Regions from separate parts of the Janibacter sp. FSL W8-0316 genome, predicted to be linked through region 1. Evidence: riboswitches for the same ligand, from Rfam matches in the RefSeq annotation. Region 1 holds a riboswitch; the other holds the start of a gene.
What was found. A riboswitch is a leader RNA that binds a small molecule or an ion and turns the genes downstream of it on or off. The one in region 1 is predicted to bind FMN.
Positions count from the first base shown of each region.

Region 2: linked by a shared signal. The riboswitch ahead of NYE39_RS03745 (nicotinamide mononucleotide transporter family protein) and the one ahead of ribD (bifunctional diaminohydroxyphosphoribosylaminopyrimidine deaminase/5-amino-6-(5-phosphoribosylamino)uracil reductase RibD) in region 1 are both predicted to bind FMN.

Region 1 covers NZ_JBBOQX010000001.1:1,416,066-1,419,452, forward strand. Annotated here, with positions in the region: gene NYE39_RS06910 (riboflavin synthase) at 1-520, opposite strand, end outside; gene ribD (bifunctional diaminohydroxyphosphoribosylaminopyrimidine deaminase/5-amino-6-(5-phosphoribosylamino)uracil reductase RibD) at 520-1,611, opposite strand; FMN riboswitch at 1,756-1,885, opposite strand; gene NYE39_RS06920 (lysozyme) at 1,979-2,800, opposite strand; gene sucD (succinate--CoA ligase subunit alpha) at 2,987-3,387, opposite strand, start outside.
Region 2 covers NZ_JBBOQX010000001.1:770,665-774,051, forward strand. Annotated here, with positions in the region: gene hisG (ATP phosphoribosyltransferase) at 1-202, opposite strand, end outside; gene NYE39_RS03740 (phosphoribosyl-ATP diphosphatase) at 213-476, opposite strand; gene NYE39_RS03745 (nicotinamide mononucleotide transporter family protein) at 488-1,201, opposite strand; FMN riboswitch at 1,217-1,347, opposite strand; gene rpe (ribulose-phosphate 3-epimerase) at 1,419-2,075, opposite strand; gene NYE39_RS03755 (VOC family protein) at 2,117-2,500, opposite strand; gene NYE39_RS03760 (RsmB/NOP family class I SAM-dependent RNA methyltransferase) at 2,505-3,387, opposite strand, start outside.

The sequences.
Region 1 (3,387 bases):
TGCGGCCCAGGGTCGTCAGCTCCATGGTCGTCGGGATGAGGGCGACCTCGACATGGTCGTCGCCGACCGCGGTGAGGGTCAGGCTCACCCCGTCGAGACAGATCGAGCCCTTGTCCACGACGAAGGGGGCCAGCTCGGGTGCGAGCGAGAGCCGCACCTCCTCCCACCGATCCCCCGGACGCCGCTCGGTGATCGTCGCGGTCCCGTCGACGTGCCCCTGGACGAGGTGCCCGTCGAGGCGCGCGCCGAGCACCATCGCCCGCTCGAGGTTGACCACGTCGCCGACGGCGAGGTCGCCGAGGACGGTACGGCGCAGGCTCTCGGCCATGACGTCGAAGGTGACGACTCCCCCCTTCGCCTCGTGGTCGGTGACGGTCAGGCAGGCACCGTTGACGGCGATCGAGGCCCCGTGGGCAACCTCGGCGGTCGTCACCTCGCCACGGACGGTGAGCCGGCTGGAGTCGGCGCCCGGCTCGATGGCGACCACCTCCCCGAGCTCCTCGATGATCCCGGTGAACATCAGCGCTCCCTCCTCACGGTGGCGGTGACGGCGACGTCGTCGCCGAGGCGGGCGACGTCGGTGGTGGTGAGGCGCAGGGCCTCGGTGATGGTCGTGATCCCCGCGTCCGCGAGGACCGGCGAACCGGCCCCGAGCAGCGCGGGGGCGATGTGGGCGACGACCTCGTCGACGCGGTCGGCAGCGACGGCGGACGAGGCCAGGTGGGCGCCGCCCTCGAGCAGGACGGAGTGCACCCCGCGCCCGTGGAGGGCCGCGAGGAGGGCCGCGAGGTCGAGGCCCCGCTCCCCCACCGGCAGGGCAAGCACGTCGACCCCGGCTGCGGTGAGCCGGGTCGCGTCAGCGTCCTCGGCGACGACGACGAGCGTCGGCGCGACGTCGTCGAGGACCCGGGCGGCGAGCGCGATCTCGGCGCGCGGGTCGAGGACCACGCGCAGCGGCTGGGTGACGTCGTCGAGGCCGCGCACGGCGAGGTGCGGATCGTCCGCGCGCAGGGTGCCGGCGCCGACGAGGACGGCGTCGCGCTCGGCGCGCAGCCGGTGGACGGCCGCGCGGGCGGTCGCGCCGGTGATCCACCGGCTCGTGCCGTCGGCGGCCGACGTGCGCCCGTCGAGGGTCGTGGCGAGCTTCCACGTCACCCAGGGCCGGCCGGTGCGCACAGCGTGCAGCCAGGCTCGGTTGCCGTGCTCGGCCGCTGCTCGACCGACGCCCTCGACGACTTCGACGCCGTTGCGGCGCAACAGGTCCGCTCCCCCGCCGGCGGTCTCTGTGGGGTCGGGGACGGCGACGACGACCCGGGCGACGCCGGCGGCGAGGAGGGCGCTCGTGCAGGGGCCGGTGCGACCGGAGTGCCGGCAGGGCTCGAGGGTGACGACGGCGGTGCCGCCGCGTGCGGCGTCTCCGGCGGCAGCCAGCGCCTCGACCTCGGCGTGGGGGCCACCGGCCCGAGAGTGCCACCCTTCGCCCACGACGGCACCGGCCGCGTCGAGCACGACGCACCCGACGACGGGGTTGGGGGCGGTGCGCCCGAGGCCGCGCGCCGCCAGCTCGACGGCGCGGGTCATGGCCCAATCGATGGTGACGGGTTGCTGCATCTGCCTCTCCGTGGTCCGACGCGGACCACGGGGCACAGGAAGGCACGCCGATGGCGTGACGACGACGTGGGACCACCGGGTAGCCGGTGACGACCGCACCGGACAGTCGCCCGACAGGGAGCCCGCACGGCACGGCCCACGCCGTCGCGTGCTGCCTCCCATCCGGACTTTCACCGTCGGTGCTGGAGTTCCACCAGCTCAACCCGGCCTCGAGAGGACGGGCTCGCGGACTGTTACCGCCGGCTCGGAATTACACCGACCCCGGAGCACGCGTACGACTGAACTCGTACGCGCATCAGGGTACTCCCGTCACGGGCCGGTGCCATCGTGGGTCTCACCACACGGCACCGGCCCGGAGGATGCGGCGTCAGTTCTTCGCGAAGTAGCGCAGCCGGTCGAGCGAGCCGTTCCAGACGTTCTGGTCGATCGGGCTGTCGGTGTACTGCCAGAAGGAGTAGGTGCCCCAGCCGGTGGGCATGGTGCCGGCGCTGCTGGAGTAGCGGGCGATCCACAGCGGGGACTTCGCCGCGAAGCTCGTGTCGTGGCCGACGCACTCGTTCCACCAGTTGGTGTTGGTGTAGATCACCGGGTAGCGGCCGGTGCGCGCCTTGTACTGGTTGAGGAAGGAGTTGATCCAGGTCCGCATGCCGCTCTGGGTCAGCCCGTAGCAGGTGCTGCCGTAGGGGTTCCACTCGACGTCGAGGACGCCGGGCAGCGTCTTGCCGTCGGCGGACCAGCCGCCCCCGTGGTCGACGAAATAGTTGGCTTGGGTGGCGCCGGAGGACGTGTTGGGCAGGGCGAAGTGGTAGCTGCCGCGGACCATGCCCACGTTGTAGGAGCCGTTGTACTGCTGGGCGAAGGAGGGGCTGGTGTAGCCGGTCCCCTCGGTCGCCTTGACGTAGGCGAAGCGCTTGCCGGCATTCCACTGCGCGGTCCAGTCGACCGAGCCCTGCCAGTTGGACACGTCGATGCCCGGGACGCCCGCGGGCGCGGCCACGGTTGCGCTGCTGCGCGCCGTCGGCTGCTGCGAGCGCTCCTTCCACCCCATGCGCGCGTCGCCGGGCTCGGTGATGCCGGCCGCCTTGGCCTCGGGTGTCGGGCGGTCCTGGGTGGGTGCGGCCGAGGCGGTCGTGGCCGTGAGGGCGGTCGCCGCGAGCAGCGCGGCGAGCACGGTGGTCGTGCGGGACATGGAGGTCTCCTGGCGTCGGGTGCGGGCCGCGGCAGGCGGCCCGCGTGGACCCTAGGGACCGCAGGTGACGAGCGGCCCACGAACTCCCCTCGCTGCGGTCAGACCTTCGTCAGGATCTGCCGGGCATGACGAAGGGGAGGGAAGACCTCGCGGTCTCCCCTCCCCTTCGTCATGGGGTCGGGCTGGTTACTTGCCCAGGCCCTGCATGATCTCGCGCATGAGGTCAGCCGTCTCAGACGGCGTCTTGCCGACCTTGACGCCGGCGGCCTCGAGGGCCTCCTTCTTGGCGGCAGCCGTGCCCGAGGAGCCGGAGACGATGGCGCCGGCGTGGCCCATGGTCTTGCCCTCCGGGGCGGTGAAGCCCGCGACGTAGCCGACGACCGGCTTCGTGACGTGCTCCTTGATGTAGGCCGCGGCCCGCTCCTCGGCGTCGCCACCGATCTCGCCGATCATGACGATCGCGTCGGTCTCGGGGTCGGCCTCGAAGGCCTCGAGGCAGTCGATGTGCGTCGTGCCGATGATCGGGTCGCCACCGATGCCGACGGCCGTGGAGAAGCCGAACTCACGCAGCTCGTACATCATCTGGT
Region 2 (3,387 bases), 650 kb from region 1:
GGCCGGTGATGCCGGCGTCGACCTGACCCTTGCCGACGTAGAGGGCCACGTCCCGGGGACGCAGGTAGAAGAACTCGACGTCATTGTCCTGGTCCGCGACGATCAGCTCCTTGCTGTCGCGGCGGACCCGGTAGCCCGCCTCGCGGAGCATCTCGACGGTCGGCTCGGACAGGGAGCCCTTGTTGGGTACGGCGATGCGCACGGGAGTCCTCTCAGAGGTGGGTGTAGACGTCCTCGACGGTGAGCCCACCGTCGATCATGAGGACCTGCAGGTGGTAGAGCAGCTGGCTGATCTCCTCGGCCAGCTCCTCCTTGCTCTGGTACTCGGCGGCCATCCACACCTCGGCGGCCTCCTCGACGACCTTCTTGCCGATGGCATGGGTCCCCGCGTCGAGCTGGGCCACGGTGCCCGAGCCCTCGGGCCGCTCGGCGGCCTTGCGGGAGAGTTCGTCGAAGAGGGTCTCGAAGGTCTTCACGGGGCCCCAGACTAGTTGGCGACCGGTGCGCGCCCGTCCACGGGCTCACCGTCCGGACGCTCGCTGCGCGAGGCGCGCAGCCACACGACGAAGCCGTAGAGGACGAACGCGGCGTAGAAGGCGTAGAGGACGGCCGTGGGGATGTAGCCGCTCGTCCACAGCAGCGGCACGCCGACGAGGTCGACCCCGATCCAGATGAGCCAGAACTCGTTCCACCCGCGCGCCATCGCATAGGTCGCGAGGAGCGAGCCCATGAAGATCCAGGCGTCCGCGACGTGGTACCAGCGCGGGGCGGGCCAGCCGGCGCCGAGCATCGTGAAGACCTGCTGGGCGACGGCGATGCCGAGCACCATGGTGAGGGCCAGCCCGGCCCGCTCCCCCCAGGTCGCCCACCGCGGGGTGATCGCGTGGGCGTCCCCGCTGTGGTCGGCGAGCTTGACCTGGCGCCAGCGCCACCAGCCGTAGAGCGAGGTGATGATGAAGAAGATCTGCCGGGCCGACTGGCCGAAGAGCGGCGCCTTGTCGTCGACGCCCAGCGTGATGCCGATGTAGACGAAGAAGAGGATGACATTGCCGACGATGCCGATGGGCCAGGCCCAGACCTTGCGGAGCATCCCGCCGACCGCCGAGGCCAGCCCGAAGCCGATCCCGATGACCTCCATGAGGGAGAGCCGGTAGCCGGCGATGTCGACCCCGGCCGAGTAGATCCATTCGATGATGGACATGCGTGATCCGATCCGCGCGTGCCGCTCTCGTCCGGACTGTCACCGTCGGCCCCGGGGTTCTTGACCGGAGTTCACCGCCTGCCTCAGCAGTCGGGTCGCGGGCTCTCACCGCCGGTGCGGAGTTTCACCGCGTCACGTGGCACGTGCACGGCCATTGTCCGAAGGGAGGTCCCGCTCGGCAATTCGGTGGTCCCGTGATCCGGGCCACGAGCCCGACTCAGTGCCGGTGGCCCCGGGCCAGCTCGCGCAGCTCGTCCACGGCCGCCGCGGCTGACTCGGCCCCGTAGACGGCCGACCCGGCGACGAAGACGTCGGCGCCCGCCTCGGCGCACTGCTCGATGGTCCTGGCGGAGACGCCGCCGTCGACCTGGACCCAGATGTCTCCGCCATGCCGCTTCACGGCCTCGCGCACCTGCTGGACCTTGGGCATCTGGTCGGCCATGAAGGACTGCCCGCCGAAGCCGGGCTCGACCGTCATGACGAGCACCATGTCGAGCTCGGGCAGCAGCTCCTCGTAGGGCGCGAAGGGGGTCCCCGGCTTGATCGCCATCGACGCCCGGGCGCCCTGGGCCCGGATGTCGCGCGCGAGGGTCACCGGGTCGGAAGCGGCCTCGATGTGGAAGGTGACGCTCTGGGCGCCCGCCTCGGCGTAGGGCGGTGCCCAGCGGTCGGGGTCCTCGATCATCAGGTGGCAGTCGATCGGGATCGGGCTGACCTTGAGCAGGGACTCGACGATCGGGAGGCCGAGCGTGAGGTTGGGCACGAAGTGCGCGTCCATGACGTCGACGTGCACCCAGTCGGCGTTGGCGATCGCGCGAAGCTCGGACTCGAGGTTGGCGAAGTCGGCGGAGAGGATGCTCGGGGAGATCTGCACGGGAGTCCTTGCGGGAGAGGCGGGTTCGGGTCGACGGGCGATCAGGCGGTGTGGATCGACAGGATGTTGCCGACGGTGTCCTCGACCTGGAAGTGCAGACCGATGGCGTCCTTGGTCAGCTCCTCGCGGAAGACGAGGCCCCCGAGCTCCTTGAGCCGGCGGTACTCCGTCTCGGCATCGGGCACGCCGAGCATGAGCGCGGTCAGCCCCTCGCGCAGCTGGTGCTCGCAGTAGCGCCGGGTGAGCTCGTCGGGGATCGGCTCGAGGTTGATCTGGCAGCCCTGCTCCCAGCCGGTGCTCGGCCCGAGGATGTAGAGCTCCTTGTCGGGCACGACGAGCACGTCGCGGAAGCCGAGCACCTCGGTGTAGAAGTCGTAGGCGCGGTGGGTGTCGGTGACGTGCAGCCCGGTGACGATGACGCGCATCGGTTCAGCCCTTCTTCCGCAGGAGTGCGAGGAACATGCCGTCGGTGCCGTGCAGGTGCGGCCACAGCTGGGCGTGCGGCCCCTCACCGAGCCCGGTCAGCTCGTCGACGGCGGCGCCCGCGAGCAGCTCCCGGGCGTCGATCGCCTCGACGTCGTCGCGCTTCTTGAGCACGTCGCGCACGACGAAGGTCGTCTCCGACAGGTGCGGGCTGCACGTGGCGTAGGCGATGACCCCACCGGGGCGGGTCGCGTCGATGGCCGAGGCGAGCAGCTCGCGCTGCAGCGGACCGAGGCCGACGAGGTCGCCGGGCTGACGGCGCCAGCGGGCCTCGGGCCGGCGGCGCAGCGCCCCCAGCCCGGTGCACGGTGCGTCGACGAGGACCCGGTCGTAGGCCTCGGGCTCCTCCTGCCCCGCCTCGCGACCATCGCCGGTGCGCACGACGATCTCGCGGCCGGCCTCACCGGCCGCGGTGAGCGCGGGGCGCAGGCTCTGCCGGACGAGATCGGTGCGGTGCTCGCTCACCTCGTTGGCCACGAGGTCGGCGTCCTGCTGCAGCGCGAGGGCGGCGAGGAGGCCCGCCTTGCCTCCGGGGCCGGCGCACAGGTCGAGCCACCGCTCGGGCGCACCGTCGCTGCGGGGGGTGACCGGCGCGGCGGCGAGCGCGAGGGCGAGCAGCTGGCTCCCTTCGTCCTGGACGGCGGCGCGGCTGTCGCGGACGGCCTCGAGGTCTCCAGGGGCACCGGACTCGAGCTCCACGGCGAAGGGGGACCACCGCCCGGGCTGCGCACCGGCGGCGAGCAGCTCGTCGACCGTGGCGAGCCCGGGGCGGGCGACGAGGGTGACGTCGGCGGGCACGTTGTGGGCGGCCAGCAGGTCCTCGAGCACC